DNA from 3 places in the Paracoccus sp. FO-3 genome. Region 1 is predicted to be linked to each of the others. Evidence: riboswitches for the same ligand, from Rfam matches in the RefSeq annotation. Region 1 holds a riboswitch; each other region holds the start of a gene.
What was found. A riboswitch is a leader RNA that binds a small molecule or an ion and turns the genes downstream of it on or off. The one in region 1 is predicted to bind cobalamin.
Positions count from the first base shown of each region.

Region 2: it holds a riboswitch for cobalamin, as region 1 does, so the genes downstream of both, FE811_RS07545 (CbtB domain-containing protein) here and FE811_RS02060 (TonB-dependent siderophore receptor) in region 1, are expected to answer to the same signal.
Region 3: it holds a riboswitch for cobalamin, as region 1 does, so the genes downstream of both, FE811_RS07575 (DUF1636 domain-containing protein) here and FE811_RS02060 (TonB-dependent siderophore receptor) in region 1, are expected to answer to the same signal.

Region 1 covers NZ_VCBQ01000005.1:3,169-13,037, reverse strand. Annotated here, with positions in the region: gene nrdE (class 1b ribonucleoside-diphosphate reductase subunit alpha) at 1-1,822, shown strand, start outside; gene nrdF (class 1b ribonucleoside-diphosphate reductase subunit beta) at 1,885-2,856, shown strand; gene FE811_RS02075 (bile acid:sodium symporter family protein) at 2,853-3,821, opposite strand; gene FE811_RS02070 (PLP-dependent aminotransferase family protein) at 3,940-5,160, shown strand; gene FE811_RS02065 (SLC13 family permease) at 5,195-6,970, opposite strand; cobalamin riboswitch at 7,110-7,328, shown strand; gene FE811_RS02060 (TonB-dependent siderophore receptor) at 7,463-9,367, shown strand; gene FE811_RS02055 (ABC transporter substrate-binding protein) at 9,361-9,869, shown strand, end outside.
Region 2 covers NZ_VCBQ01000019.1:32,581-42,449, reverse strand. Annotated here, with positions in the region: gene FE811_RS07565 (hypothetical protein) at 1-278, shown strand, start outside; gene bluB (5,6-dimethylbenzimidazole synthase) at 312-935, opposite strand; gene FE811_RS07555 (hypothetical protein) at 938-1,471, opposite strand; gene FE811_RS07550 (CbtA family protein) at 1,542-2,240, opposite strand; gene FE811_RS07545 (CbtB domain-containing protein) at 2,242-2,418, opposite strand; cobalamin riboswitch at 2,455-2,661, opposite strand; gene FE811_RS07540 (endonuclease/exonuclease/phosphatase family protein) at 2,823-3,875, opposite strand; gene leuD (3-isopropylmalate dehydratase small subunit) at 3,866-4,471, opposite strand; gene FE811_RS07530 (hypothetical protein) at 4,561-5,142, shown strand; gene leuC (3-isopropylmalate dehydratase large subunit) at 5,162-6,598, opposite strand; gene FE811_RS07515 (hypothetical protein) at 6,897-7,130, shown strand; gene rsfS (ribosome silencing factor) at 7,263-7,661, shown strand; gene rlmH (23S rRNA (pseudouridine(1915)-N(3))-methyltransferase RlmH) at 7,665-8,132, shown strand; gene FE811_RS07500 (hypothetical protein) at 8,244-8,774, shown strand; partial or broken gene FE811_RS07495 (SAM-dependent methyltransferase) at 8,809-9,003, opposite strand; gene FE811_RS07490 (LOG family protein) at 9,763-9,869, opposite strand, start outside.
Region 3 covers NZ_VCBQ01000019.1:42,494-52,362, forward strand. Annotated here, with positions in the region: gene FE811_RS07565 (hypothetical protein) at 1-1,181, opposite strand, end outside; gene cobO (cob(I)yrinic acid a,c-diamide adenosyltransferase) at 1,241-1,852, opposite strand; cobalamin riboswitch at 1,890-2,092, shown strand; gene FE811_RS07575 (DUF1636 domain-containing protein) at 2,168-2,521, shown strand; gene cobW (cobalamin biosynthesis protein CobW) at 2,525-3,559, shown strand; gene cobN (cobaltochelatase subunit CobN) at 3,562-6,723, shown strand; gene FE811_RS07590 (precorrin-3B synthase) at 6,720-7,883, shown strand; gene FE811_RS07595 (precorrin-8X methylmutase) at 7,938-8,567, shown strand; gene FE811_RS07600 (precorrin-2 C(20)-methyltransferase) at 8,570-9,319, shown strand; gene cobJ (precorrin-3B C(17)-methyltransferase) at 9,316-9,869, shown strand, end outside.

The DNA.
Region 1 (9,869 bases):
CAAGTATTATACCAGCTACACGCTGAAGACCCGCGACGGGCGGCGCTATCTGGAACGCTACGAGGACCGGGTGGTCATGGTCGCGCTGGCCTTGGCGCGCGGCGACGAGGATCTCGCCATGCGCTTCATGGAGGAAATCCTGTCGGGCCGGTTCCAGCCCGCGACGCCGACCTTCCTGAACGCCGGCAAGAAATCGCGCGGCGAACTGATCTCGTGCTTCCTGCTGCGGCTGGAGGACAACATGGAAAGCATCGGCCGCGGCATCAATTCGGCGCTGCAGCTTTCCAAGCGCGGCGGCGGCGTCGCCCTGATGCTGACCAACCTGCGCGAGGCCGGGGCGCCGATCAAGGGGATCGAGAACCAGTCCTCGGGCGTCATCCCGGTGATGAAACTGCTGGAGGACAGCTTTTCCTATGCCAACCAGCTGGGCGCGCGGCAAGGCGCGGGGGCGGTCTACCTGAACGCGCATCACCCCGACATCCTGCGCTTCCTGGACACCAAGCGCGAGAATGCCGACGAGAAGATCCGCATCAAGACGCTGTCGCTCGGGGTGGTGATCCCGGACGTGACCTTCGAACTGGCCAAGAAGAACGAGGACATGTACCTGTTCTCGCCCCATGACGTGGAAAAGGTCTATGGCATGGCCTTCTCGGAGATTTCCGTCACCGAGAAATACGCCGAGATGGTGGACGACAAGCGCATCCGCAAGAAAAAGATCAACGCCCGCGCCTTCTTCCAGACCCTGGCCGAGATCCAGTTCGAAAGCGGCTATCCCTATATCATGTTCGAGGACACGGTGAACCGCGCCAACCCGGTCGCCGGCCGCATCAGCATGTCGAACCTGTGCAGCGAGATCCTGCAGGTCAACGAGGCCAGCACCTTCGACGAGGATCTGAGCTATCGCCACCTCGGCACGGATATTTCCTGCAACCTCGGCTCGCTCAACATCGCCGCGACCATGGACGGGCCGGATTTCGGCGCCACGGTCGAGGCGGCGATCCGCGCGCTGACCGCGGTGTCGGAAATGTCGGCGATCGAGGCCGTGCCCTCGATCCGGCGCGGCAACGACGAGGCCCATGCCGTGGGGCTGGGCCAGATGAACCTGCACGGGTTCCTGGCGCGCGAGCGCATCCATTACGGCAGCCCCGAGGGGATCGAGTTCACCTCGGTCTATTTCGCCGCCGTCGCCTATCACGCCATCCGCGCCTCGAACCTGTTGGCGCAGGAAAAGGGGCGCAGCTTCAAGGATTTCGAGACGTCGAAATATGCCGACGGCACATTCTTCGACAAATACGTGACGCGCGACTGGCTGCCGACGCTGCCCGATGTCGCGCGGGTGTTCGAGGGTGTCGCGCTGCCCACGCGCGAGGACTGGGCCGCGCTGCGGGACGCGGTGATGCGGCATGGGCTTTACAACCGCAACCTGCAGGCGGTGCCGCCCACCGGCTCGATCAGCTATATCAACAACTCGACCAGCTCGATCCACCCGATCGTCGCCAAGATCGAGATCCGCAAGGAAGGCAAGATCGGCCGGGTCTATTACCCCGCCGCCTTCATGTCGAACGAGAACCTGGACTATTACCGCGACGCCTACGAGATCGGCCCCGAGGCGATCATCGACACCTATGCGGCGGCGACCGAACATGTCGACCAGGGCCTGTCGCTGACGCTGTTCTTCCCGGCCGAGGCCACGACGCGCGACATCAACCGCGCCCAGATCCATGCCTGGAAGAAGGGCATCAAGACGATCTATTACATCCGGCTGCGCCAGACCGCGCTGGAGGGCACCGAGGTGCAGGGCTGCGTTTCCTGCACGCTTTGAGGCGGGGGCTGTCTGCCCCCGCACCCCCGAGGATATTTGGACACGAAAGAAAGGGTCTTCGGATGAAGGACCATGCGCCGCGCACGCCCCTGCGGGCCATCAACTGGAACCGGCTGGAGGACGAGAAGGACCTGGAGGTCTGGAACCGGCTGACGGTGAACTTCTGGCTGCCCGAGAAGGTGCCGCTGTCGAACGACGTGCAGAGCTGGGCCACGCTGCGCCCCGAGGAGCGCGAGCTGACCATCCGCGTCTTTACCGGGCTGACGCTTCTGGACACGATCCAGAACACCCTGGGCGCGCCGGCGATGATGCCCGATGCGATCACCCCGCATGAGGAGGCGGTGCTGTCCAACATCGCCTTCATGGAGGCGGTGCATGCGCGCAGCTATTCCTCGATCTTCTCGACGCTGTGCCTGACGCCCGAGGTGGATGCGGCCTTTCGCTGGGCCGAGGAGAACCCGCACCTGCAGCAGAAGGCGCGGCTGGTGCTGGAGGAATACAAGGCCGGCTCGGACCCGCTGAAGCGCAAGATCGCCAGCGTGTTCCTGGAGAGCTTCCTGTTCTATTCCGGCTTCTACCTGCCGATGTACTGGTCGAGCCGCGCCAAGCTGACCAATACTGCCGACCTGATCCGGCTGATCATCCGCGACGAGGCGGTGCATGGCTATTACATCGGCTACAAGTACCAGCGCGGGCTGGAGCGGCTGGGCGAGGCCGAGCGCGCGGCGCTGAAGGATTTCGCCTTCTCGCTGATCTTCGATCTCTACGACGTCGAGGCGAAATACACCGCCGAGCTTTACGACGGCATCGGCCTGACCGAGGACGTGAAGGCTTTCCTGCATTACAATGCCAACAAGGCGCTGCAGAACCTGGGCTACGAGGCGCTGTTCCCGCCCCAGGCCTGCGAGGTCAACCCGGCGATCCTGGCCGCGCTGTCGCCCGACAGCGAGAACCACGATTTCTTCAGCGGCTCGGGGTCGAGCTATGTCATCGGCAAGGCGGTCGCGACCGAGGACGAGGACTGGGACTTCTAGGCACGCGGGTTGCGCGCCAGCCGCTGCGCGATGGCCGAGCAGACCAGCAGCTGCGTCATGTGATAGACCATCACCGGCAGCACGATCGCCCCCACCGCCGCGGCCGGGAAGATCGCCGTGGCGATGGGCAGCCCGCTGGCGAGGCTCTTGGTCGAGCCGCAGAAGAACAGCACCGCCCGGTCCTGGCGCGGCAGGCGGAACAGCCGCCCGGCACCGAGCATGGCGCCCATGACCAGCGCCAGCAGCAGCGCCGTGACCAGGAAGCACAGCACCAGCCCCGGCAGCGGGATCGCCGACCAGATGCCCGCCACGGTGCCGGCGCCGAAGGCGGAATAGACGATGAGCAGGATCGAGCCGCGGTCCACCGCCATGGTCAGCAGCCGGTGGCGCTGGACGAAGCCGCCGATCCAGCGCCGCAGCAATTGCCCGGCGACGAAGGGCAAGAGGATCTGCACGGCGATCTTCTGGATGGCGTCGAGGCTGGCGCCGCCGCCGTCGTGGTGCAGCAGATGCGTGACCAGCAGCGGCGTCAGCACCACCCCCACCAGGTTCGACAGCGAGGCCGCGCAGATCGCCGCCGGCACGTTGCCGCCCGCGATCGAGGTGAAGGCGATCGAGCTTTGCACCGTCGAGGGCAGCACGGCCAAAAACAGCAGCCCCAGCGTCAGCTCGGGGCCCAGGACGCCGCCGAACAGCGCGGCCAGCGCGATGCCCAGCACGGGAAACAGCGCATAGGTCGCGCCGAAGGTCAGGCCCTGGAGCCTGAGGTTCAAGAGCCCCGCCCGGACCGAAGCCGCATCGAGCTTGGCGCCGTAGAGGAAGAACAGCAGCGTCACCGCCCAGAAGGTCGCGCCGCGCAGGGCCTCGGCCGCCATGCCGCGGGCGGGCAGGAACACCCCCAGCAGCACCATGCCGACCAGCAGCAGCATGTAGGTGTCGATGCCGATCCGTTTCAATGCCTGCATGGTCTTCCCCGTCGCGCGCCAGCCCCCTGTCTGATATACATCGCCGCCGGGCACAAGCCGGGCCCGGCCGGGCGCCATGAGGCTTGCCCTGTTAGCGAAAAACGGTCACAGCAGGATCATGCCCGACCAAACCGTTCCGACCATGCGCCCCGCTTTTGCCCCCTGGCTGTCCCGCAGCAACGACGTGACCTCGGTCTTTCTGGCGGCGGGCCAGGTGCCCGGCCTGGTCAACCTTGCCGGCGGGCTGCCCGAGCCCTCGGTCTGGCCGGTCGCGGAACTGGCCGGACTGGCGGCCGAGGCGATCCGCAGCCACCCCGACGAGACGCTGGGCTATGGCCCGATCCCCGGCCTGCCGGCGCTGCGCGAGTTGATCGCCACGCGCTTCTCGACCGATACGCTGCGGCTTTCGCGCGAAAACGTGCTGATCACCACCGGCGGCATGCAGGCGCTGGAGCTGATGGGCAAGGTGCTGCTGCAGCCCGGCGGGCTGGTCGCGGCACAGAGCCCGGCCTATCTAGGCGCGCTCGACGCCTGGATGCCGCATGCGCCGCGCTATCGCCCGATGCGGATCGAGGGCAACGATTTCGACCCCCATGCCGCGCTGGCGGGGGCTCAATTCGCCTATACGGTGCCGAATTTCTCGAATCCCAGCGGCCGGCTGGTGGCCCTGCCCGAGCGGCAGGCGCTGGTCGCCGCCGCCCATGCCACCGGCACCTGGCTGATCGAGGACGACCCTTACGGCGCGCTTTACTACGAAGGCGAGCCCCTGCCGCGGCTGCTCGAACTGTCGGCGGGGGCGCGGCCCGGCCCCTATGACGGGCCGGTGGTCTACATGGGGTCGCTGTCCAAGGAGCTGGCGCCGGGGCTGCGCGTCGGCTGGGTGATCGCCGCGCCCGAGATGATCGCGGCGCTGGCCACCGCCAAGCAGGGCTCGGACATGTGTTCCAGCGGCTTGTCGCAGATGCTGGCGCTGCGCGCGCTGCAGGCGGGGATCACCGACCGCATCCGCCCCGAGGTGCTGGCGATCTATCGCGCCCGGCGCGACGCGCTTTGCGCCGCCATGCAGGCGCATCTGGCGGGCGACCTGGACTGGCAGGTGCCGGTGGGCGGCATGTTCGTCTGGGCCACGGCGCGCGATCCGCGGCTGAACACCGACCGGCTGCTGCATCATGCGATGGCCGAGGGGGTCTGCATCTCGCCCTCCAGCGTCTTCGACCCCGAGGGGCTGGACCGCCGTTCGCTGCGGCTGAACTTTACCCTGAACCCGCCCGAGCGGCTGGAAGAGGGCTGCCGCCGCCTGGCCCGCGCCATCCGCGCCGCGCTGGCCGAGACGGGCTGAACCGGGACGTCACACTGCCGCGTCTGACCGCCCGTCAGACCGGCCAGACCAGCAGGATCAGCGGCACGCCGGTCAGCACCACCAGCGCCGACAGCGGCGCCCCCAGCCGGGCGTAGTCGCCAAAGCGATAGCCGCCCGGCCCCATCACCAGCGTGTTGCACTGATGCCCGATGGGGGTCAGGAAATCGCAGCCTGCCCCCACCGCCACCGCCATCAGGAAGGCATCGGGCCGATAGCCGAGCTGGTCGGCAAAGGTCGCGGCGATGGGGGCCATGACCAGCACGGTCGCGGCATTGTTCAGGAAGGGCGTGACCGCCATGGCCGTGACCAGGATCAGCGTCACCGCGCCCCAGACCGGCAGGCCCGTCGCCGCCTGCGACAGCCACGCGCCCAGCAGGTCGGTCACGCCGGTCTTTTGCAGCGCCTCGCTGACCGGGATCAGCGCGCCCAGCATGATCAGGATCGGCCATTCGATGGCCTCATAGGCTGCCTCGGCGCTGATCGCGCCGGTCAGGATCATCAGCACGGCGGCGGCGAAGAAGGCGACGGCGACCGGCACCAGCCCCGCCGCCGTCGCCGCCATGGCGACCGCCAGGATCAGCACCGGCAGCAATTGCTTGCGCACCCCGCCCAGCCGGATATGGCGCTCGGCCAGGGGCAGCAGGCCCAGCACGCGCATCCGCTCGGGCAACAGCTCGATCGGCCCCTGCACCAGCAGCACGTCGCCCGCCGCCAGCACCGTCCGGCTGAGCCGCTGCGTCATGCGATGCCCGGCGCGCGAAATCGCGATCAGGTTCACGCCATGCTGGTCGAACAGCGCGATCCGCCCCACCGTCTGGCCGACCAGAAGCGAGGCCGGCGCGATCACCGCCTCGATCACGCCGATCTTGTCGGCCGGCAGCCCCTCTTCGGCCCCCGCATCCTGCCGGGTCAGCTCCATGCCCAGCTTGGTCACGGCGCGTTCCAGCGCATTCGGCTCGCCGCGCAACAGCAGGGTGTCGCCCATCTCGATCACGGTGTCGGGCAGCGTCACCGCGCGGCGCGCGCCGCCGCGGATCAGCCCGGTCACGGCCACCTCGCCATCGACGGCGCTGAGATACTCGCCCACCGTCATGCCGACGATGCCGGCGCCCTCGGGGACGGTGGCCTCGGTGTGATAGTCGCTGATGTTCACCGCCTCGCTCAGCGAGGCCGTCGCACGGCGGTCGCGCGGCAGCAGCCGATGGGCGAAAAGCAGGAAGACCAGCCCCACCAGCGACAGGCCGAGGCCGACCGGCGCATAGTCGAACATGGTGAAGGGCTGGCCCGTCATCTGCTCGCGCACCCGCGAGACGATGATGTTGGGCGAGGTGCCGACCAGCGTGATCAGCCCGCCCAGGAGCGAGCCGAAGGCCATCGGCATCAGATAGGCCGAGGGCGAATGCCCCGAGCGCCGCGCCATCTTCAGCGCCGCCGGCATCAGCATGGCCAGCGCGCCGATGTTCTTGACCAGCGCCGACAGGCCCGTGACCGAGCCGACCAGCACCAGAAGCTGCCAGCGCAGGGTCCGCAACCGCCCGAGCATCCGGCGCATCACCGCCTCGATCACGCCCGAGCGCGAGATGCCGGCGCTGACCACCAGCGCGCTGCCGACGATGATGACGATGTCGTCGCTGAAGCCGCGGAACGCCTCCTCCGGCTTGACCGTGCCGGCCAGCAGCGAGGCCAGCAGCGCGATCATCGCCACCACGTCGTAGCGCAGCCGCCCCCAGACGAACAGCGCCATCATCGCGCAAAGGATCAGCACGGCCAGGATCTGCGGCATGGCCATCGCTTGACCTTCCCTTCCGTCGGATACCTGACCCAATGCCGCGGCCCGGCGGGCGGTTCCGCGGCCGCGTTCCCGGACAGGTTGTCGCGGCGGCCGGGTGCCGGGTGCATTGCCGCTTGACAGCCGGCGCCCGGCTGCGGCAATGCGGGGCCGCTACGGTTCCGGCGGGCTTGCGCGCCGGATGAAAAGGGAACACCGGTGCGCCCGCCGGCCGCGATGCGGCCAGGGCAAGGCCGGGGCTGCCCCCGCAACTGTAAGCGGTGAGCGACGGTCGAACGTGCCACTGGGATCTCCTGGGAAGGCCGGCCTGAGCAGCGATCCGCGAGCCAGGAGACCTGCCGTGGCGATCACCCATTTCCGGCGCGGGGCGCGTCTGGAAAGCGGCCGTTCCGCAGAGGTGACGATCGTCGTCTTGCGGTCGGGCCTGCCAGCCTTTCCGCAGGGCATTTCTGCAAATCGCGGGCCGCGGGCCCGTGCTGGAAAGGCTTTGGAATGTTCAGAACTCCGGTTTCCCTGCTGGCCGCCACCGCCGCCCTGCTGCCGGCGGCCGCCACCGGCCAGGAAGGCTATCGCCTGGACGAGGTGGTGATCTCGGGCGGGCTGACCGCCGTGGCCGAGGGCGGCTATGCCCGCGCCCATACCGTGCTGACCGCCGCCGAGATCGAGGCCAGGGGCATCGCCACCGTGCAGGACGCGCTGCGCGCCGTGCCGGGGGTTTCGGTCTCGGCCACCGGCTCGACCTTCACCCAAGTCCGCATCCGCGGCGGCGAGGGCAACCACACGCTGATCCTGATCGACGGGATCGAGGCGACGGGCGGGGCCGACGAATACATCCTGTCCGGGCTGGAGACCGCCAATATCGAACGCATCGAGGTGCTGCGCGGGCCGCAATCGGTCTATTACGGCTCGAACGCCTCGGCGGGCGTCATCAATATCATCACCCGCAAGGGGGAACCGGGGCTGCATTACGGCGGCTCGGTCGAGCTGGGCAACGGCGCCGCCGCCTCGGCCCATGTCAGCCAGCGCGGCGCGCAGGGCGGGATCGCGCTGACCCTCTCGGCGCGGGACGACCACGGCTATGACCAGTCGGGCGACGGCGGCGAAAAGGACGGGACCAACCGCAAGACCATCGGGCTTTCGGGCGACTGGCAGATCGGCGAGGATCTGCGCCTGGGCACCACCCTGCGCCGCGCGAAGGAGAAATACGATTACGATTCCACCAGCTGGTCCGCGACCAGCGCGCAGGAATATGTGGTGGACGACCCGCACAAATACAGCGAACGCGACGAGTTCCAGGGCGGGATCTGGGCCGAATATTCCATGCTGGGCGGCCGGCTGACGCATCGGCTGGACTATCAGGACACGATCTACAAGCAAAGCTACGAGGGCGGCCCGGTCACGCGCGGCGAGACGCGCAAGCTGAAATACCGCGGCAGCTTCGGCATCGACGGCACGGTGGCCGAGGCGTCGCACCTGCTGAACGTGCTGGCCGAGCGGCAAAGGGACGAAAGCTCCTCGGCCCCGGAAAACCGGCGCGAGATGACCTCGGTCGCGCTGGAGTATCGCGGCTTTCTGGACAACGGGCTGGATGTCCAGGCCGGTGTCCGCCACGACGGCAACAAGGTGTTCGAGGACTTCACCAGCTGGAACCTGGGCCTGTCCTGGCACGTGCCGGACCGGCCCTTCCGCCTGCACGCCTCGGCCGGGACCGGGCTGGTCAACCCGTCCTATTTCGAGCTTTACGCCAATGCGGATTATGGCTCTTCGGTCTACCTGGGCAATCCGAACCTGAAGCCCGAAAGGAACCGCGGATTCGACCTGGGCGTCGAGGCGCAACTTCCCAATGGCATGGGCGTGGTCGACGTCACCTGGTTCAAGGAGGATCTGGAGGACGAGATCAAGGATTACGTGATGCGCGTCGAGAACGGCACGCAGTATATCAGCTATCGCAACCTGCCCGGCGAAAGCCCGCGCGAAGGGGTCGAGGTGACCGCCCGCATCAAGGCGACCGACACGCTGGATGTCGCGCTGAACTACACCTATCTGGACGCCAAGGAACCCAGCGGCGCGGTCGAGGTGCGCCGGCCTCGGCACGAACTGGGCCTGTCGGCGACGCTGGCCGTCCTGGAAGGGCGCGGCACCGTCACGGCCGACATCCGGCATGTCTCGGGCAATTGGGATACCCAATACTGGACCTATGATCCCGCTTCGCAAAGCTACGATGTCGGGGAAATACCCGCCCATACCGTGGTCAACCTGGCGGCGGGCTACGACCTGACCGAGAATCTCCGCGTGACCGGACGCGTGGTGAACCTGTTCGACAAGGAATATTCCGATGTCTGGGGCTATGCCTCGCAGGGCCGCACCCTTTACGCCGGCCTGACGGCGAAATGGTAAGGCGGCTCGGCCTTGTCGCCGGCCTTCTGGCCGGCCTGATCCTGCCCGGTCTTTTCCAACCCGCCGCGGCAGAGCCGCCGCGCCGGGTGCTGTCGATGAACCTCTGCACCGACCAGCTGGCGATGATGCTGGCGGCGCCGGGCCAGCTGGTCTCGGTTTCCTATCTGGCGCAGGATCCCAGCGCCTCGGCCATGGCGGTCGAGGCCGGCCGCCTGCCCGTCAACCATGGCCTGGCCGAGGAAATCTTCCTGATGCGGCCCGACCTGGTGCTGGCCGGGGCCTGGACCACGCCCGAGACCGTCCGGCTGCTGCGCCGCCTGAACATCCCGGTCGAGGTCTTTCCGATCGAAAGCGACCTGGCGGGCATCCGCGCCAATATCCGCCGCATGGGCGCGGTGCTGGGCCGCGAGGCCCAGGCCCGCGCCATGCTCGCGCGCTTCGACGCCGATCTGGCGCGGCTTTCGGATGCGCAGGGCCCGCGGCCGCGCGCCGCGCTCTATGC
Region 2 (9,869 bases), on a different contig from region 1:
ACCAGATCGACTATCGCGCGGACATCGCGGCCGGTCCGGGCGCGGCGCCCACCGGCGCGGCGCTGATCTCGGCCACGGGGCTCGACAAGGTCGAGGCGGCGCTGGCCGCGGCCCCGCCCGAAGAGGCCGCCCAGCCGCTGATGATGCTGCGCATGGCCCGCGCCATGGCCAAGCCCGGCGCGAGCGGCGAGAATGTCTGGGACATCCAGATGCCCGAGGGCGGCGGCCCCTTTACCGTCAACGGCCAGCCCATGGGCCCGGCCACCTCGCAGCCCTGAACCAAGCGGCCCCGCCCGATGCGGCGGGGCCTTTCAGCGCCGCTGCCAGCCGGGGGCGGTGTTTTCCTGCCAGCCGGTGCGGTGCAGCAGCGGCGTGTCGTCGGTGAACTCGGGCCAGCCGAGGCAGAGCAGCGCCGAGAACTCCCAGCTTTCGGGCACCGCCAGCAGCGGGCCGATCCGCGCGGGGTCGAGGATCGAGACCATGCCCAGGCCCAGGTTGCGCACCCGTGCCGCGAGCCACAGCGCATGGATCGCCATCGCCGTCGATTGCCGCAGGGTCTGCGGCATGGTGGCGCGGCCAAGGCCGTGGCCCTCGGACGGGTCGATCTCGGTAAAGACGGCCAGCCAGACCGGCGCGCGGTCCAGCCCGGCGAGCTTCAGCGCATCGTATTCCTGCCGCTGCCGGCCCTGGTAGCGGGCGGCGGCCCGGGCATTGCAGCGCAGGAAATCGGCGCGGATCGCGGCGCGCAGATCGGGGCTTTCGACCCGGATCACCCGCCAGGGCCGGGCATTGCCGACCGAGGGCGCCAGTTCCATCGCCGCGCGCAATTCCTCCAGCAGCGGCTCGGGGATCGGGTCGTCGCGGAAATGCCGCACGTCGCGGCGCCAGCGCAGGATGCGGTCCAGCGCGGCCTGGTCCTCGGGGCCGAACCGCATCATCAGGGCGTGGCGCAAATGGCGCTGTCGGGCAGGCCCTCGGCCCCGGCGCGGATGCCGACCGGGCGGTCGGGCACGGTCAGTTCCACGGCGAGCGGCCGGCCCGCCACGGTCAGCGGGCGGTGGTCGTTCGAGTTCAGCTCGACCCGCAGCCGGTCGCCGGCGGCGAGCATGTCGAGGTGATGGGCCGGGCCGTAGAGCCGGGCGATCTTGGCGCCGTTCAGGTAAAGATGCGCATGGCCCTCGCCGCGGCGATCGGCCAGCCCGGCATGTTCGGGGGCGAAGCAGAAGCCCTCGGCCTCGACGAACAGGTTCCAGCCGGCGGTGCTGTCGGGCTCCAGCCGGGCCGAGGCGGTGGCGCTGCCCGCGGGCAGGTCGATGGGCGCGCCGTGGTCATGCGCCGCGGCCTGGGTGCCGTGGCCATGCGCGCCGTGGTCGTGGCCGTCCAGCGTGATGCCGTTGGCGGCGGCGATGACGAAGCCCATGCCGCCGCCGAAGATCAGGCCGATCAGCAGCATCGGGATCGAACGATCCATGTCTTTTCCCCGCTTTCATGAAAGGGCCGGGCGCGACAGGCACGCCCGGCCGAAACGGTTGCGGCCCGGATCAGGCGGCTTGCGGCACCGGCGCGCGCTGGCTTTCGCGCTGCCAGAACCAGCCGGCCAGCAGGCCGAGCAGCGCCCAGGCCATGGCGCCGGCACCCAGGGCGCGCCCGGCGAATTCCGCCGAAAGCTCGGGCGGGACCGGGCCGGCATAGCTGTCGGGCTGCGGCGCGCCGATCACATGCGGCGCCAGGATCAGCACGATGGCCACGCCCCAGGCCGCCCAGCCCTTGCCAAAGGCGACCAGCCACAGCGCCAGCCCGGTGGCGGCGGCGGTGCCCAGCCACCAGATCGCGCGCAGCTGCACATCGGCGGCGGCGACGCCCGGCACTTCCGGCGCCAGGCCGAAGGCGGGGGCAAGCTGCATGGTCAGGTAGCCGGCCAGGCCCCAAAGCAGCCCCTGCCGCGCCGTGACCGCGTTGCCCTGCGCCTCGGACAGCGCCATCAGCGCCACCAGCATCAGCCCGTAGCCGGCATAGACCATCATGGTGAACAGGACCGAAAGCATGTTGCGGGTCCATTCGAAGGGCCCCAAGTCCTGGTGTGCGCTGACGGCCTCGGCACCGAAATGGGCCAGTTGGCCGGATTCATACAGTTCGGCATGCAGCAGCACGGGCTGCACGAACCAAAGCTGCAACAGGGCGGCAATCAGCCCCGTTGCAGCGCCAGCGATCAACCCGCTGGTCAGAATGCGCGAGAACATGTCAGTGGCAGGGGAAGCCGGTCGCGTGACGCACGTCATGGGCGGCGTCATGCAGGGTCTCGGCCTGCACCAGCCCGGACATGAAGATCAGCCCGAAGCCGATCGCGAAGGCGGCGATGGCGGGAAACAGGACCGAGGCACGGCTGGCGCCGGCGGCGGTCATGGGTTTTGCGGTCATCTGCGACCCTTTCCTTTGGTCGTCCAACCCGACGACATTGCGGTTCCATGCATCGGCAGGTCTCCTGGCTTGCGGGTCACGGCAGACGCCCGCCTTCCCGGCCGGATGGCCAGTGGCGCGATGGACGTCCGCTCTCCGCCTACAGTCGCGGGGGCGGCTGCGGATTTGGCCCCCGAGACGCCGAGGACCGCACCGCATTCCCTTTTGGCCCCGGAAAGGGGCACCGATACACGCGCATGTTACCTGCGATGCCGCGGCGGCGGCAAGCGGAATCGGGCGGCCGCTGCGGGCGGGGTCGAAGGCCGGGCGACGGGCCGGCGGGCGGCGCCGTCGCATGGGTATTTGGACAACGGAGAAGATGCCGGGGAATCGCGCGGGGGGCGGGCGGAAGGGGCTTGTCCGAATCAGGGTGCCGGCGGCCAGTCCAGGTCGACCCAGACCAGCCGGTGCGCGGAAGCGGCCAGCGCGGCCTTGGCCAGCGGTCCCTCGGCCGGCCAGAACACGCCCGAGTCCAGCACCTTGAGCGGCCTTGCCGGCAGGACGTAATCGACGCGCAGGTTGCCCGGCGGCTTGTCGTCCGGCCAGTCGCCGGTATCCAGCGCCGGATCGCCCCGGTGGCCGTCGTTCACCCCGCCCTTGGCCGCCGCGCCGCCCGCGCTGCGGGGCAGGGGGTCGGTGACATGGGCCATGATCCGGGCCAGCGCCTCGGGCCGGCCTTCGCTGTCCAGGGGGTCGAGGTTCAGGTTCCCGGCCAGAACGAAGGGGCCGTCGGGCAGGTGATGCAGCCAGAACGCCAGCTCGTCATGGTTGCGTCGCCCGTTCAGATCCTCGGGCCCGTCGAAGACCGGCGGCGTCGCGGACATGGCCAAGAGGTGCAGCGGCCGGCCCGCGACCGTGACCACCGCATCCCAATGCGCGGTCGAGGACAGGCGGCGGATGGCCGCCACCTCCTCGGGCAGCGGCGGCATCAGGTTGTCGGGCAGGTCGCGCCACAGGAAATCCGCGTAATCCTTGACCGGACCGATGGGATGGCGCGACAGGATCGCCATGCCCCCCTGTCCCGAGAAGGTGCCGAAGCCCTGCGCATCGTCGGCCGTGCCCAGCCGCCCGTCGGCGTTCAGGTCGAGCCCGGTCGCCATGCCGGAATTCGGCCGGGCGGCGAAGCGGTGCGGATAGTCCAGCCCGGCCTGCGCCAGCCTGGCGGCAAAGGCGTCCAGCGCGCTGTTCTCGTAATCCCAGTCGAAATGCGTCAGCAGCAGGATGTCGGGCCGGGTTTCCGCCAACACCTGCACCACGGCGTCGATCTGCGCATCCTTGCGGCCGAGGTCGCGCAACAAAAGCCCCGGCCCGTCGCGCGACAGGTCGGGGCTGAAGGTCGCGATCCGCAGCGGATCGGCCTGGGCGGCCAGGCCAAGGGCGGCCAGCAGGGCCGCCCCGGCCAGTGAGCTTACACCCAAGGCCGGCTCTGGGCCATCTGCGCCTCGTAGGCGTCGATGGCGGGGGCCTTTTCCATGGTCAGGCCGATGTCGTCCAGCCCGTTCAGCAGGCAGTGGCGGCGGAACGGGTCCAGCTCGAAGGGGAAGCTCTGCCCGTCCGAGGTGGTCACGGTCATGTTTTCCAGATCCACGGTCATGCGGGCGTTGGCGCCCTTCTTGGCGTCCTCCATCAGCACGTCCACCACCTCTGGCGGCATGACGATGGGCAGGATGCCGTTCTTGAAGCAGTTGTTGTAGAAGATGTCGGCGAAGCTGGTCGAGATCACGCAGCGGATGCCGAAATCCAGCAGCGCCCAGGGCGCGTGTTCGCGCGAGCTGCCGCAGCCGAAGTTGTCGCCGGCGACGATGATCTGGCTGTCGCGCCAGGCCGGCTGGTTCAGCACGAAATCCGGGATCTCGTTGCCCTGGGCGTCATAGCGCATCTCGTCGAACAGGTTCTTGCCCAGACCCGAGCGGTGGATCGTCTTCAGGAACTGTTTCGGGATGATCATGTCGGTGTCGATGTTGACCAGCGGCATGGGTGCCGCGATTCCGGTCAGGGTGGTGAACTTGTCCATGTCGTGATCCTCGCAGAATTGACTTGGGCCGCAGCGGCCCGTTAACCGAGACCCGTCCGGCGCCTTGCGCCATGGAAAGGGCTTCGCTGATGTTTTTCGGGTTTTCCAGCCTTGCGGCCCTGCGCGCCTGCATTGCGCGCGACTGGAGGCCGCAGATCGGAGACCCCGAGATCACCGGCTGGCTGACGGTGCTCTCTTACTTCCTGTGCTTCGTGCTGGCCGTCATGGTGCTGCGCCGCCGTCCGGCCGGCGCGGCGCGAGGGCTGTGGCTGACGATCGCCGGGCTGATGGCCTTCCTGGGGGTGAACAAGCAGCTGGACCTGCAGACCGCGCTGACCGCCACCGGACGCTGCATGGCGCGGGCGCAGGGCTGGTACGACGACCGCCATATGGTGCAGCTGGCCTTCATCGCCGGGCTGGTGCTGGGCGTGGCACTCGCGCTGGCCTGGACGACGAATGCCCTGCGCGGGCACATGCGCCGCAACGGCCCGGCCCTGCTGGGGCTGGCCGTGCTGTGCGGCTTCGTGCTGGTGCGCGCGGTGGGCTTTCATCATGTGGACAGGCTCATCAGCGCCGATTTCGCGAACATCAAATACAACTTCTGGTTCGAGAACGCCGGGCTCTGGCTGATTGCGATCAACGCCTTGATGCTGCTGCGGCGGGGCCGGTAAGGCCCCGCGCCGCTCGCCATCAGACGGTTTCCGCCAGCAGTTCGCGCACGTCGGTCAGGTGGCCCCTGATCCCGGCTGCGGCCGCCATCACCGGCGACATCAGGTGGGTGCGGCCGCCACGGCCCATGCGGCCCTCGAAGTTGCGGTTCGAGGTCGCGGCGCAGCGCTCGCCCGGCGCCAGCTGGTCGGGGTTCATGCCCAGGCACATCGAGCAGCCGGCCAGGCGCCATTCGAAGCCGGCGTCGATGAAGATCTTGTCCAGCCCCTCTTCCTCGGCCTGCATGCGCACCAGGCCCGAGCCCGGCACCACCATGCCGCGCACGCCCGGCGCCAGCCTGTGGCCTTTCAGGATGCCGGCGGCGGCGCGCAGATCCTCGATCCGGCCGTTGGTGCAGGAGCCGATGAAGACCGCGTCGATGCTGATCTCGTTCAGCGGCGTGCCCGGCTTCAGGCCCATGTAGTCCAGGCTGCGGCGCGCGGCCTCGACCTTGCCGCCCTCGAAATCCTCGGGCGCGGGCACCTTGCCGGTGATCGGCAGCACGTCCTCGGGCGAGGTGCCCCAGGTCACGACCGGGGCGATGTCCTCGCCGCGGATGGTGACGACCTTGTCCCAATGCGCGCCCTCGTCCGAGAACAGCGTCTTCCACCAGGCGACGGCGGCCTCCCATGCGGCGCCCTTCGGGGCGTGCGGGCGGCCCTTGACATATTCGAAGGTCTTTTCGTCCGGCGCGATCAGCCCGGCGCGGGCGCCGCCCTCGATCGCCATGTTGCAGACGGTCATGCGGCCTTCCATCGACAGGTCGCGGATCGCCTCGCCGCAATATTCGATGACATAGCCGGTGCCGCCGGCGGTGCCGGTGGCGCCGATCACCGACAGGGTGATGTCCTTGGCGGTCACGCCGGGACGCAGCTTGCCGGTGATCTCCACCTTCATGTTCTTGGATTTCTTCTGGATCAGCGTCTGGGTGGCCAGCACATGCTCGACCTCCGAGGTGCCGATGCCATGCGCCAGCGCGCCGAAGGCGCCATGCGTCGCGGTGTGGCTGTCGCCGCAGACCACGGTCATGCCGGGCAGGGTCCAGCCCTGCTCGGGGCCGACGATATGCACGATGCCCTGGCGGATGTCGTTCATCGGGTAATAGTTCAGCCCGAATTCGCGCGCGTTCTTGTCCAGCTCGGCGACCTGGATGCGGCCCTCGGGGTTCTCGATCCCGTCCACGCGGTCGGGCGTCGTGGGCACGTTGTGGTCCGGCACGGCGATGGTCTGGTCGGGGCGGCGCACCTTGCGCCCGGCCATGCGCAGCCCTTCGAAGGCCTGGGGCGAGGTCACCTCATGCACCAGGTGCCGGTCGATATAGAGGATGCAGGTGCCGTCCTCGGAACGCTCGACCACATGGGCGTCGAAGATCTTGTCGTAGAGGGTGCGGGGCGCGCCCGCGTTCGTGTTGCCGGTCATGGCTGTCTCTTTTCTGGAAGACTAGCTGGGAAAGGGCGGAGGGGGTGCCGCAGCCTGCGGCAGGGCGCGCGCAAGCGCCCGCTCCCGTCAAAGTCGGGCGGTGACGGACAGGCTTTCGCCGTAGAACCGGCCGGGCAGGCGGGCGCGGTCGTGAATGTCGAAATAGACGAATCCTCGCATAGGGGCATTAATAGGGCGATTTCACGTCATATTCAATATCGCCACACGGCCCTGTTAATTCCAAGTTGGGAAATGGTCCCTATCTTGGCGCCGAAAGACACGGGAAAGGGGACCGATCATGCTGATTCGCATCATCCTGCGGGCGATCCCGCTGATCTGCGTGGCCGTTTTCGCGCTGGCGGTGCATTGGGCGGACACGCCGCTGAAGCAGGCGCGGGCGGCGGCGGGTGCCGAAAGCCTGCATCTGGCCTGGGGCGCGGGGCAGGTCAGATGCGCCGATCCCTGGGGAAATCTGCCGGTTTCGGCCTGCCCGCCGGCGGATGCGTCCAGAAATCCGCTGCGCCTGCATTGAGCGGGCGCGATTCCGTGCTACATTGGTAAGGCCCCGGCGCCGGGGGAGATCGGCGTGATGACCGGAGGATGAACCCTGTCCAATACCGTCTCGCCGGCCGCTGCGCCGGCTGCGACCACCGCGGAATCCGGGCTGACGAGCGATCAGCTACTGGACCGCATTCTTGCCTCTCTTGACGACGACAAGGCCGAGGATGTCGTGACCATCGACCTGCGTGGCCGCTCGGCCATGGCCGATCACATGGTGATCGCCTCGGGCCGGAACGCGCGGCAGGTGGCCTCGATCGCCGAAAAGCTGGTCGAGCGCCTGAAGGAACAGACCGGCCGCTCGGCCCGGATCGAGGGCAAGGAGACCGGCGATTGGGTGCTGATCGACACCGACGACGTGATCGTCCATGTCTTCCGCCCCGAGGTCCGCGAGTTCTATCAGCTGGAAAAGATGTGGATGCCCGCCGACGCCCTGCGTTCGGCCACGCTTGAGCGGCTGCGCGCCGAACACGCCGCCATCGAGGCCGGCAAGCACCAGATCTGATCCATGCGCATGGTCATTGCCGCGGTCGGGCGGCTGCGGCAGGGCCCCGAGGCGAAGCTGATCGCCGATTACCTGGACCGTCACGCCAAGGCGGGCCGCGGTCTGGGCCTGCCCCCCGTCACCCTGGCCGAGGTCGACGACCGTCGCGGCGGCGGCATGGCGGCCGAGGCGGCGCTGCTGGCCAGGGCCATCCCCGACGGTGCCGCCCTGGTGGTGCTGGACGAGCGTGGCCAGATGCTGAGTTCCCCCGAATTTGCCGCCCGCATCGCCGGCTGGCGCGACCAGGCGCGCGACATTGCCTTCGTGATCGGCGGCGCCGATGGCATCGACCCCAGCCTGCGCGACCGGGCCGATCTGGCGATCAGCTTCGGCCGCATGGTCTGGCCGCATATGCTGGTCCGCGTCATGCTGGCCGAGCAGATCTATCGCGCCACCACCATCCTGGCCGGCAGTCCCTATCACCGCGAATGACAAGCCGTTCAGATTGCTAGGATTTTAAGAAAACACCCGGCAAAGAGCGGGTGAAATCCGCCGGGAAACGGCTATGATGGGCATATCCAGATCAGTATCTTCGGGTGTGTCATGATTCCAACCGTTCACCAGATCCAAAGCCGGGCCGGTCCCGCCGCCACGCAGGCGGCGCGAGAGGTCGAAATCGTCGGTCCCACCCTTGCCCGCGCCCAGCCCGAGGTGCCCGCGGTCGAGGAATCCGGCGGCGTGGGGCAGGACATGCAGCTTGGCCACCAGGGCATCGACCATTCGCGGCAGGCCGCATCGGCCCAGGCTGTGCAGGGCGGCGGCTCGGCCGCATCCGCGGCCGAGGATGCCGACGGGCCGCAGGATCGCGCGGTGTTTCGGGCCAAGGTGATCCGCTTCCTGACCGCGATCTATGGCGACGATGAATCCTTTCAGCGCGCGCTGAAGCTGGGCACCATCGTGATTCGCGCCGTCGAGGATCAGCCGGAACCCGAGATGCGGCCGGAGCTGTCGCATGCGACTTATCGCCACGGCGCGGCCCAGGCGCAGCAGGCGCGGGCGGCGACGGAACGCCGGGGCGGCGGCCCGCCGCCGAATGTCGCGGCGGGCGATTTCGTGGCCTGGTGGCCGAAATAGCCCTGGCGGAAAGGCCGGGTTAGCCTGCTCGAATCCTGGCCGAGGGGCGGCCGGCGCGCTTTCCGACCGGGATGCGCTCGGCCTGCGGGCCGGCCTGCTCCAGCACCGGCCTTCCCGAGGCGAGGTCGTCGTAAAGCACCACGTCCGCCTGGGCCAGCAGCCGCGCGGCGCGCAGGGTCAGGAGTTCGATGTCGCCCGGACCCGAGGAGACGAAGCTGACAAGGTCGATCTGTTCACGCTGCCCCGGCTGTCCGACATGCTGGCGTCGTGATGCCTGCCCCGGTGCGATGCGATCCGCGGCGACGCTCCGGCGACCTGGGTCCGTAGCGCGTGGCGGCGCCGGGGCGGGAAAGGCTGCCGAACGAAAAAAGCGCCTGAGCGGGAAGGCCCGAACGAAAAGCGGTTGAGCGGGAAAGGTGCCCTACGAAAGATCCGCAGTCATTGTTGTGGCCCTCGGACGAAAGGCCCCCGAAGGATATAAAGGCCCCGAAGGATGGTGCCCTGCACCGGTAAGGGCGCCTGAAAGGAAAGGGCCCGTGACCGGAAAGGTTCGTGACCGAAATGGGCCGAGGCTGTGTGGAAATTCAGTCGAGCATGGCCGGGCATGGAACAATGTTCGCCTGCTGGCATTGCGGAGAGACTTTGTTCTAAGGCGGGCCGCCGTGAATGTATTTCTAAGGAAACTGTTCTTCGTAAATTTTCGGAGTTGGAGTTTTCACACAGCCTCGGCCGCGACCCCCAAAGGCCTGTGACCGAAGTAAAGGCCGCCGGGTCGGAAAGGTGGCCTGAACGGAAAGCGGCCTGAAAGGGCATCCGACCGAAGAAGGGGCCGGCGGAAGAAGGGGCCGACGGAACGAAGCAGCTAGCGGAACGAAGCAGCCAGCGGAACGCGACCGCGCATGATCGGCTGCATGACCGGCCATTCAGCGCCCAAAGCTGCGCGAAGCCGGGTGCCCAGGATCTGGGCCCGGCCGGCGCCTGCCCCGTTTCAGGGGCAGGGCACGACCCAGTTGTCGATGATCTCGACCGCCTCGTCGGCGCTTTCGACGAAGCTGATCAGCTCCAGGTCCTCGGGGCTGATGGTGCCGGCCTCGG
Region 3 (9,869 bases), on a different contig from region 1:
GTGCCGCCGGGCAGCAGCGCCACCTGCAGCTGTTCGGGCACCAGCCGCGCGAAGGGTTCCTCGGCGGTCAGGTCGAAGCCCTCGATCAGCATCTTCGCCGGCGCCGCCAGGTCGAAGCCCGAGGCGGTGAAATCCAGCGTCACCTCTTGCGGCAGGATCGGCTCGACCCAGGGCGGCAGCACGCCCTCGGGCACGGTCACGCCCGACAGCGCCACCCGTTCGTGCAGCCGGCCGTCGGCTGTGGCGCCGGACAGGCCGACCGTCACCTTGGTCGAGGCAAGGCCGAATTCGCCCAGCGGAGAGCCGATCTTCAGATCATGCAGGACCGCGTCCATCGACAGGTCGTCCCACAGCGGCATGGCGGCGGCCAGCTTGTCGCGCAGCCCGTCCTGCGAGCCCTCGATCCGCTCCTCGGACGGATGGGCGACGAACCAGGCGAGCAGGGACAGCATGCCTTCGGTGCGCGCGCCGGTGATCTGGCCGCTGCCCTCGTAGCCGGGCGCGGTGATCTGGAAGGTCATCGGCTGGCCGCCCGGAGCCATCAGGATCTCCTGCGACAGCTCCAGCCCCTCGGCGGTGAAGTTCATGGCCTGGTCGACGCCGCCGGCCTTGCCGGGCCCGCCGGTCAGCGACATCTCCATCCGCGCCGTGCGCTGGTGATCGCGCGAGATGATCTCGGGCTCGGCCGGGGGCTGTTCGGGCGCGGCTTCGGCGCCGGGCGGCGGCGGGGGCGCATATTGCACCGACTCGATGACGTAATCCGTCATCACCGCCGTCTGTTCGCGGAAACTCATCAGCCCCTCGTCCCAGATGCCGGTGGATTCGACCCTGGTCGTGCCCTTCTGCTCGAACAGGCGCGGCACCACCACCGACCAGCTCAGCACCTGGTCCTCGCTGACGCCCCAGCTGCCGTCGCCATTGTCGGTCAGCCGATAGGTCAGGGCCGAGACGCTGACCTGGGCCTGCTCGGCCGGAACCTGCGCCAGAAGCGGCGCCGGGTCGATCCGCAGCTCATAGCTTTCGCCCTGGGGGGTGACGGCGACCACGCCCTCGGCGCCGCCGAAATAGGTCTGGAAAACGCCGCGCAGCCGCGCGGCCCCCTCTTCGGTGGCAGGCACGGCCCAGGCCGCCGAGACGGGGCAGATCGCCAGCAGCGCCACAAGGCCTTGTCTCGCAAACATGTCCGAACATCCTTTCGAATTCACTGATCCTGCACAAGCGGCAGATGACAGGAAACAGGCTAGAACTCCACCCCCGGTTGCGCCTTGATGCCATCGCGGAAGGGATGCTTGACCTGCTCCATCTCGGACACAAGATCGGCAAGCTCGATCAGTTCCGGCTTGGCGTTGCGCCCGGTCAGGACCACATGCGTCATCGGCGGTTTTTCGCTGCGCAGGAAATCCAGCACCTCGTCCAGGTCCAGGTAGTCATAGCGCAGCGCGATGTTGATCTCGTCCAGCAGGACCATGCGGATCTGCGGATCGCGGATCAGTTCCTTGGCCTTTTCCCAGCCGGCGCGGGCGGCGGCGATGTCGCGCTCGCGGTCCTGGGTTTCCCAGGTGAAGCCCTCGCCCATGGCGTGGAACTGGCACAGGTCGCCGAAATGCGTGGTCAGCAACCGCCGCTCGCCGGTGTCCCAGGCGCCCTTGATGAACTGCACCACCGCGCAGGGCATGCCATGGGCGATGCAGCGCAGGATCATGCCGAAGCCCGAGGACGACTTGCCCTTGCCCTTGCCGGTATGGACGATGACCAGGCCCTTCTCGCCCTGCTTCTCGGCCATCATCCGGTCGCGGGCGGCCTTGATCCGGGCCATCTTCTCGGCGTGGCGGGTATTGTCGTCGGTCTGCATCGGGCACTCCTTCGCTTGACAAGTCGGGACCGGGCGCGCACAGACGAGAGGCGCTGGTTCCTGTCCTACGACAGGCGAAGAGGGAATGCGACAGGCAACCGCCTGGAAGCAGCCGCCCCCGCGACCGTGACCGGAAAGGTCGCCCCGAGGCCACTGGCGAGACGCCGGGAAGGCGGGGCGGCCGTGGGCCCAGGCCCGAATCCGCAAGCCGGGAGACCTGCCAGCGCGCGAAGGATTGACCGGCGGACGGGGTGTTCCCGCTGGGGCTTGGGCGCTGGTCCCCTGCCTCGTGCCGCCTTGAGGGATGAAGGGCGCATGACCGTCACGCTGCATGTCTGCATCACCTGCCGCGCCGGCCAGCCCGTCCCCGAGGGCGAGCCCGTGCCCGGCGCGCGGCTGCATGACGCGCTGGCGGCCGAAGGCGCCCCCGACGGCGTGCGCATCGTCCCCGTCGAATGCCTGTCCGCCTGCGCCAACGGCGCCGCCATCGCGCTGTCGGCGCCGGGCCGCTGGACCTATGTCTACGGCCGCATGTCGGCCGAGGACGCGACCGAGATCCTGCTGGGCGCCGCCGCCTATGCCCAGGCCCCCGACGGCATCGTGCCCTGGCGCGAGCGCGTCACGATTTTCCGCAAGCGCAGCCTCGCGCGCATTCCCCCGATTGGATAGAAGATGAGCGACCTGACCAAGACCCCCGTCACCGTCATCACCGGCTTTCTGGGCGCCGGCAAGACCACGCTGATCCGCCACCTGATGTCGCAGCCGCAGGGCAAGCGGCTGGCGGTGCTGGTCAACGAATTCGGCACCATGGGCGTCGACGGCGAGATCCTGAAGTCCTGCGCCGACGAGAATTGCCCGGCCGAGAACATCATGGAGCTGTCGAACGGCTGCATCTGCTGCACCGTCGCCGACGACTTCATTCCGACGCTGGAACGGCTGATGGCGATGCCGGTCAAGCCCGACCACATCCTGATCGAGACCTCGGGCCTAGCCCTGCCCAAGCCCTTGCTGAAAGCCTTCGACTGGCCGGCGATCCGCTCGCGCATCACCGTGGACGGGGTGATCGCGCTCGCCGATGCCGAGGCGGTGGCGGCCGGCCGCTTCGCCCCCGACGAGGCCGCGGTCGAGGCGCAGCGCGCCGCCGACGACAGCCTCGACCACGAGACGCCCCTCTCCGAGGTGTTCGAGGACCAGATCGCCTGCGCCGACATCGTGCTGCTGTCCAAGGCCGACCTGGCCGGCGAGCAGGGGCTGGCCGCCGCCCGCGCCGTGATCGAGGCCGAGGCGCCGCGCAAGCTGCCGATCCTGCCGCTGACCGACGGGGTGATCGACCCGCGCGTGATCCTGGGCCTGGGTGCCGCGGCCGAGGACGACCTCGCCGCCCGCCCCAGCCACCACGACGGCGCCGACGACCACGAACACGACGATTTCGACTCGGTGGTGATCGAGCTGGCCGAGATCGCCGACCCCGGCGAGCTTGCCGCCCGCATCGAGCGGCTGGCCCGCGAACAGAACATCCTGCGGGTCAAGGGCCATGTCGCCGTCGCCGGCAAGCCCATGCGCCTGCTGGTGCAGGCGGTGGGCGAGCGGGTGCGGCACCAATACGACCGGCCCTGGGGCGACGCCCCCCGCGCCTCGCGCCTGGTGGTGATCGCCGAGCATGACGACATCGACGAGGCCGCGATCCGGGCGGTCCTGGCTGCCTGACGATGCATGTCGTCTTCCGCGAAAGCCGTGGGCTGGAAGAGACCGAGGTTCCGACCGACCCCGGCCAAGGCCCCGCCGACCTGGTCGTGCTGTCCTATTCCGACAGCGACCTCGGCGCTTTCGCGGCGGGCTGGCATCGCGCTGCCGGGCGGCTGCCTTCGCTGCGGCTGTGCAACCTCTCGGCGCTGCGGCACCCGGTCTCGGTCGATCAGTATTGCGAGGCAACGCTTTCCGGCGCCCGCGCCGTGCTGGTCCGGCTGATCGGCGGCGAGCCCTATTGGCATTACGGCGTCGCCAGCCTTCAGGATCTGGCCCGCCGCCGCGGGATCGCCCTGGCCTTCCTGCCGGCGGACGGGCGTCCCGACCCAACGCTGGAGCGGTTTTCCACCCTGCCGCTGCCGCTGCTGCATCGGCTGGCGGCGCTTTGCGACCAGGGCGGCGCGGTCGCGGCGCAGATGGCGCTGGCGGAACTGGCCGGGGCCGCCGGCCTGCCCGCCGCCCCGGTCCAGGGGCAGGCCGCGATCCCTGACTTCGGCTTCTACGATCCCGACCGCGGCGTCATCGACCGCCCCCGGCCCGACCCCGCACCCGGCGTGCTGGTCAGCTTCTATCGCAGCTACCTGACCGCGGCCGACCTGGCGCCGGTGGATGCGATGATCCGCGCCCTGCGCACGGCCGGCTTTGCCGCGACCGGGGTCTTTGCGCCCTCGCTGAAGGCGCCGGGCTTTGCCGACTGGCTGGCGCCGCACCTGCCCGGCCTTGTCGCGGTGGTGAACCTGACCGCCTTTTCCGCCCGCGACGATGCCGGCGCCACGCCCTTCGACGGCACGGATTGCCCGGTCTTCCAGGTGGCGCTGTCCACCGCGCCCCGCGCCCTCTGGGCGGCCGAGGACCGCGGGCTTTCCGCCGCCGACCTGGCGATGCATGTCGTGCTGCCCGAGGTGGACGGCCGCATATTCCTGGGCGCGATCAGCTTCAAGGAACCGCAAGAGCGCGACCCCGACCTGCAATTCGCCCGCGTGATCCATGCCCCCGACCCGGACCGCATCGACGCGGCGGTGGCGCGGATCACCGCCTGGCACCGGCTGCGGCAGGCGACACGCCGCGCGGTGGTGCTGTCCACCTATCCCGGCAAGGCGCATCAGCTGGCCCATGCGGTCGGACTGGACGCGCTGGCCTCCTGCAGCGCGATCCTTGGGCTTCCCCATGACGACCTGGGCCGGCGGCTGACCGCCGAGCGCATCCACTGGCCGCTCTCGGACTACCAGCAAGCGCTGGCCCGCCTGCCGCAACGCCTGCGCGACGACCTCGCCGCCGCATGGGGCGAGCCCCCCGACGGCTTCCGTTTCGCCGCCCTCCGCCACGGCGCCGACCTGATCGCCCTGCAACCCGAACGCGGCGAGGCAAAGACCCGCGCCGACGACTACCACGACCTGACGCGCACCCCGCGCCATGAATATGTCGCCTTCTACCTGTGGCTGCGCGCGCAGGCGGACGTGCTGATCCACATGGGCGCGCATGGCACGCTGGAATGGCTGCCCGGCAAGTCGGTTGCCCTGTCGGGCGAATGCTGGCCCGAGGCGCTGCTGGCCGACATGCCGGTGATCTATCCCTTCATCGTCAACGATCCGGGCGAGGCCGCGCAGGCCAAGCGCCGGCTTTCCGCCGTGACGCTGGGCCACCTGCCGCCGCCGCTGGCGGATTCCGCGGTGCCCGAGAACCTCGCGCATCTGGAACGGCTGCTCGACGAATATTCCACCGCCGACGGGCTGGACCCGCGCCGCCGCGACCGGCTGATCCTGGCCATCCGCGACGAGGCCCGCGCCGCCGGGGTGGAAACCGACCTGGGCCTGCCCCCCGACGCCGCGGCGGCCGAGGCGATCCCGCTGATCGACCGCTTCCTCTGCGATCTCAAGGACAGCCGCTTCGGCGACGGGCTGCATGTCTATGGCACCGCTCCGGGCGAAGCCGAAGGGCTGGCGCGCGCGCTGGCCGGCCAGCGGGTCGCCCCCGGCCCCTCGGGCTCGCCGGCGCGGGGGCGGCAGGACGTGCTGCCGACCGGGCGCAACCTTTTCACCGTCGATCCCCGCGCCGTGCCCTCGCGCAATGCCCATGCCCAGGGGGTGAAACTGGCCGAGGAACTGCTGCGCCGCCACCTGCAGGACCAGGGCGACTGGCCCCGCGGCCTGGTCGTGGACCTCTGGGGCAGCGCCACCATGCGCACGGCGGGCGAGGAATTTGCCATGGCGCTGCATCTCGCCGGCCTCAGCCCGCGCTGGGACGGCGCCTCGGGCCGGGTCGCGGGCATCGAGATCCTGCCCCTGGCCGAGCTTGGCCGGCCGCGGATCGACGTGACGCTGCGGGTCTCGGGCCTGTTTCGCGACATCTTCCCCGGCCTCGCCCAGCTTTTCGAGACCGGGGCCGAGGCGCTGGCGGCCCGCGACGAAACCCCAGCCGACAACCCTTATCGCAACCGCGCCCCCCGCGTCTTCGGCCCCAGGCCCGGCCTTTACGGCCTCGGCATCGCCGACCTGGCCGAGAGCTTCACCGACCAGGCGCGGCAGGCGGCGGGCGAGGCGTGGCTGGCCGCCTCCTCCCATGCCATCGCCGCCGATGGCCGGATCACCCACCAGCCGCAGGCGATCCGCGACCGCTTGGCCCAGGCCGATGCCTTCGTCCATGCGCAGGACCTGCCGGAATCCGACCTGCTGCTGGCCGGCGACCATGCCGCGCATGAGGCGGGCTTCGCCGCCGCCATGGCGCGGATCGGCGCCGCGCGGCCGGCGCTCTACCACCTCGACGCCACCCGCCCGGACCAGCCGCGGGCCCGGACCCTGGCCGAGGAAATCGCCCGCGTCACCCGCGCCCGCGCCGCCAATCCGGCCTGGGCCGACGGCATGATGCGGCACGGCTTTCGCGGCGCGGCCGAGATCGCGGCGACGCTGGACCACATGGCCGCCTTCGCCAACCTGGCCGGCGTGGTGCCCGGCCATCTCTTCGACCTCTATCACGACGCCACGCTGGGCCGGCCCGAGGTCCTGGCCTTCATGGAACGCGAAAACCCCGCCGCGCTCGCCGCCATGCGCGCGCTTTTCGCGCGGCTGCTCGAATCGGGCCTCTGGGTCAGCCGCCGCAACTCGGTCCTGGCGGAGCTGGCGCCATGAGCTTCGCCGTCAAGGGCTGGTGCCCCGGTGCGCTGCGGCCGATGCAATCGGGCGACGGGCTGGTGCTGCGCATCCGGGCGCGGAACGGCCGGCTGGAACCGGACCAGGCACGGCTGATCGCGGCACTCTCGGCGCGGCACGGCAACGGGCTGATGGACCTGACCAGCCGCGCCAACCTGCAACTGCGCGGGCTGGACCCTTCCGGCCATGCCGCGACCGTCGCCGCCCTGGCCGGCATCGGCCTGATCGATGACGACCCGGAATCCGAGGCACGGCGCAACGTGATCCTGTCGCCCTTCGCCCCGATGGGCGGCCCAGCCTGGCAACTGGCCGAGGCCATCGCCCAGGCGATGACCGCGCCCGATGCGCCGCAGGTGCCCGGCAAGTTCGGCTTTGCCGTCGATGCCGACCCGCCGGTGCTGGCCGACACGCCCGCGGACATCAGGCTGCGCCCGCAGGGCCCAGGCTGGCTGATCCTGCCGGACGGCGCCGACTGGGCGCTCAAGGCCGATAACACCGCCCAGGCCGCCACCCGCGCCATCGCCCTGGCGCATTGGTTCATGCAAGGCGGCGTGCAGGACGGCCGCGGGCGGATGCGCGACCACCTGCGCCGCGCCCCCGCCCCGCCCCATGGCGCGACCCCGCTGCCGTCTTCTCTGTTGCCCAAATACCCATGCGACAGCGCCACCGGAACCGCCGGCGCCCATCCGCCCGACCCCGGCCCGGCACCGAACGGCTGGCTGCTGGGCTTCGCCTTCGGCCAGATCACGCCGGCGCAGCTGGCCGCCGCCGCCGCGATCGGCCCCTTGCGCCTGACCCCCTGGCGCGCGCTGCTGATCGAAGGCGCGGCCCGCCCGCGGATCAAGGGCGCGATCCTCGACCCCCACGACCCGCTCCTGCGCATCCATGCCTGCACCGGCGCGCCCGGCTGCCCGCAGGCTTTGGCCGATGTCCGCGCCCTGGCCCGCAGCCTCGCCCCGCGCCTTGCCCCCGGCCAAAGCCTGCATGTCAGCGGCTGCGCCAAGGGCTGCGCGCATCGGGGCGCGGCCTCGGTCACGCTGGTCGCCACCGCGCCCGACCGCTTCGACCTGATCCGGGACGGCGGCACCCGCGATCCCGCCGCGCAGGGCGGGCTTGCGCCGCATCGCATCCCGCTCTGACCTTGCCCAATGCCCGCTTGCATGAGATAGCCGCGAAAATCCCAGGGAACCCCGATGCTGCACCAATACGAAACCGACGGCGCCCGGATCTACGCGCAGTCCTTCGCCACCATCCGGGCCGAGGCCGACCTCGCCCGCTTCACCGCCGAAGAGGAGCCCGTCGTCGTGCGCATGATCCATGCCGCCGGGCTGGTGGGGCTGGAGCGCGACGTGGCATTCTCGCCCGGCATGGCCGCGGCGGCGCGCCAGGCGCTGGAAGGCGGCGCGCCGATCCTCTGCGACGCGCGCATGGTCAGCGAGGGCATCACCCGCGCCCGCCTGCCCGCCGAAAACCGGGTCATCTGCACGCTGCAAGACCCGCGCGTGCCGGACCTCGCCGCCCGGATGGGCAACACCCGCAGCGCCGCGGCGCTGGAGCTGTGGCGCGACGACCTGGATGGCGCCGTGGTCGCCATCGGCAATGCGCCGACGGCGCTGTTCCACCTGCTCAACATGCTCCGCGATCCGGCCTGCCCGCGCCCGGCCGCGATCATCGGCTGCCCGGTGGGCTTCGTCGGCGCGACGGAATCCAAGGCCGCGCTGATGGACGACCTGCCGGCGCCGGCGCTGATCGTGCGCGGGCGGCTGGGCGGCTCGGCCATCACCGTCGCCGCCGTCAACGCGCTCGCCAGCCGAAAGGAATAGCCATGGGCCCCCGAACCGGAAAGATCATCTGCGCCGGCCTCGGCCCCGGCGATCCCGACCTGATCTCGGTCCGCGCCGACCGCGCCATCCGCGGCGCGCGGCAGATCGCCTATTTCCGCAAGAAGGGCCGTGCCGGCCAGGCCCGCCGCATCGTCGCACAGATGCTGGCCCCGGACGTGGTCGAACATGCGATGGAATATCCGGTCACGACCGAGATCCCCTTCGACAGCCCGGAATACAACCGGCTGCTTTCGGGTTTCTACGACGACTGGACCGTGCGGCTGGCCGCCCTGGCCGCCGACAGCGACGTGGTGGTGCTGTGCGAGGGCGACCCGCTGTTCTACGGCTCGTTCATGCATCTGCACGCCCGGCTGCAAGGCATCGTCACGGTCGAGATCATCCCCGGCATCCCCGGCATGACCGGCTGCTGGAACGCCATCGGCCAGCCGATGACCTGGGGCGACGATGCGATGACGGTGCTGATGGGCACCCTGCCCGAGGCGGAACTGGCCCGCCACATGCGCGCCGCCGATGCGGTGGTGGTGATGAAGACCGGCCGCAACCTGCCCAAGATCGCCCGCGCGCTGGCCGCGGCCGGCCGCATGGCCGATGCCTGGCTGGTCGAGCGCGGCACCATGCCCAACCAGCGCGTGACGCCGCTGGCGCAGGCCGACCTGGACGCCTGCCCCTATTTCGCCACCGTGCTGGTGCATGGCAACGGCCGCCGCCCTCTGGCGGATGCTGCGGAATGAGCGGCTGGGTCGCGGTGGCGGGCCTGGGGCCGGGCGCGGACGATCTCGTCACGCCCGAGGTCCGGGCGGCGCTGGCCCAGGCCACCGACATCGTGGGCTATATCCCCTATGTCGCCCGCGTCGCCCCGCGCGCGGGTCTGGCGCTGCACCCTTCGGACAACCGGGTCGAGCTGGAGCGCGCCCGCTTCGCGCTGGACCTGGCGGCGGAGGGCAAGCGGGTCGCGGTGGTCTCCTCGGGCGATCCGGGGGTCTTTGCCATGGCCTCGGCGCTGTTCGAGGCGCTGGAGGGGCGCAAGGACGCCCCCGAGATCCGCATCCTGCCCGGCATCACCGCCATGCTGGCGGCAAGCGCCCGGATCGGCGCGCCGCTGGGCCATGACTTCTGCGCCATCAACCTGTCGGACAACCTCAAGCCCTGGGCGCTGATCGAAAAGCGCCTGCGCCTGGCGGCCGAGGCGGATTTCGCCATGGCCTTCTACAACCCACGCTCCAAGGCCCGGCCCGAGGGGTTCGCCCGCGTGCTGGAGATCCTGCGCGAGGCTTGCGGGCC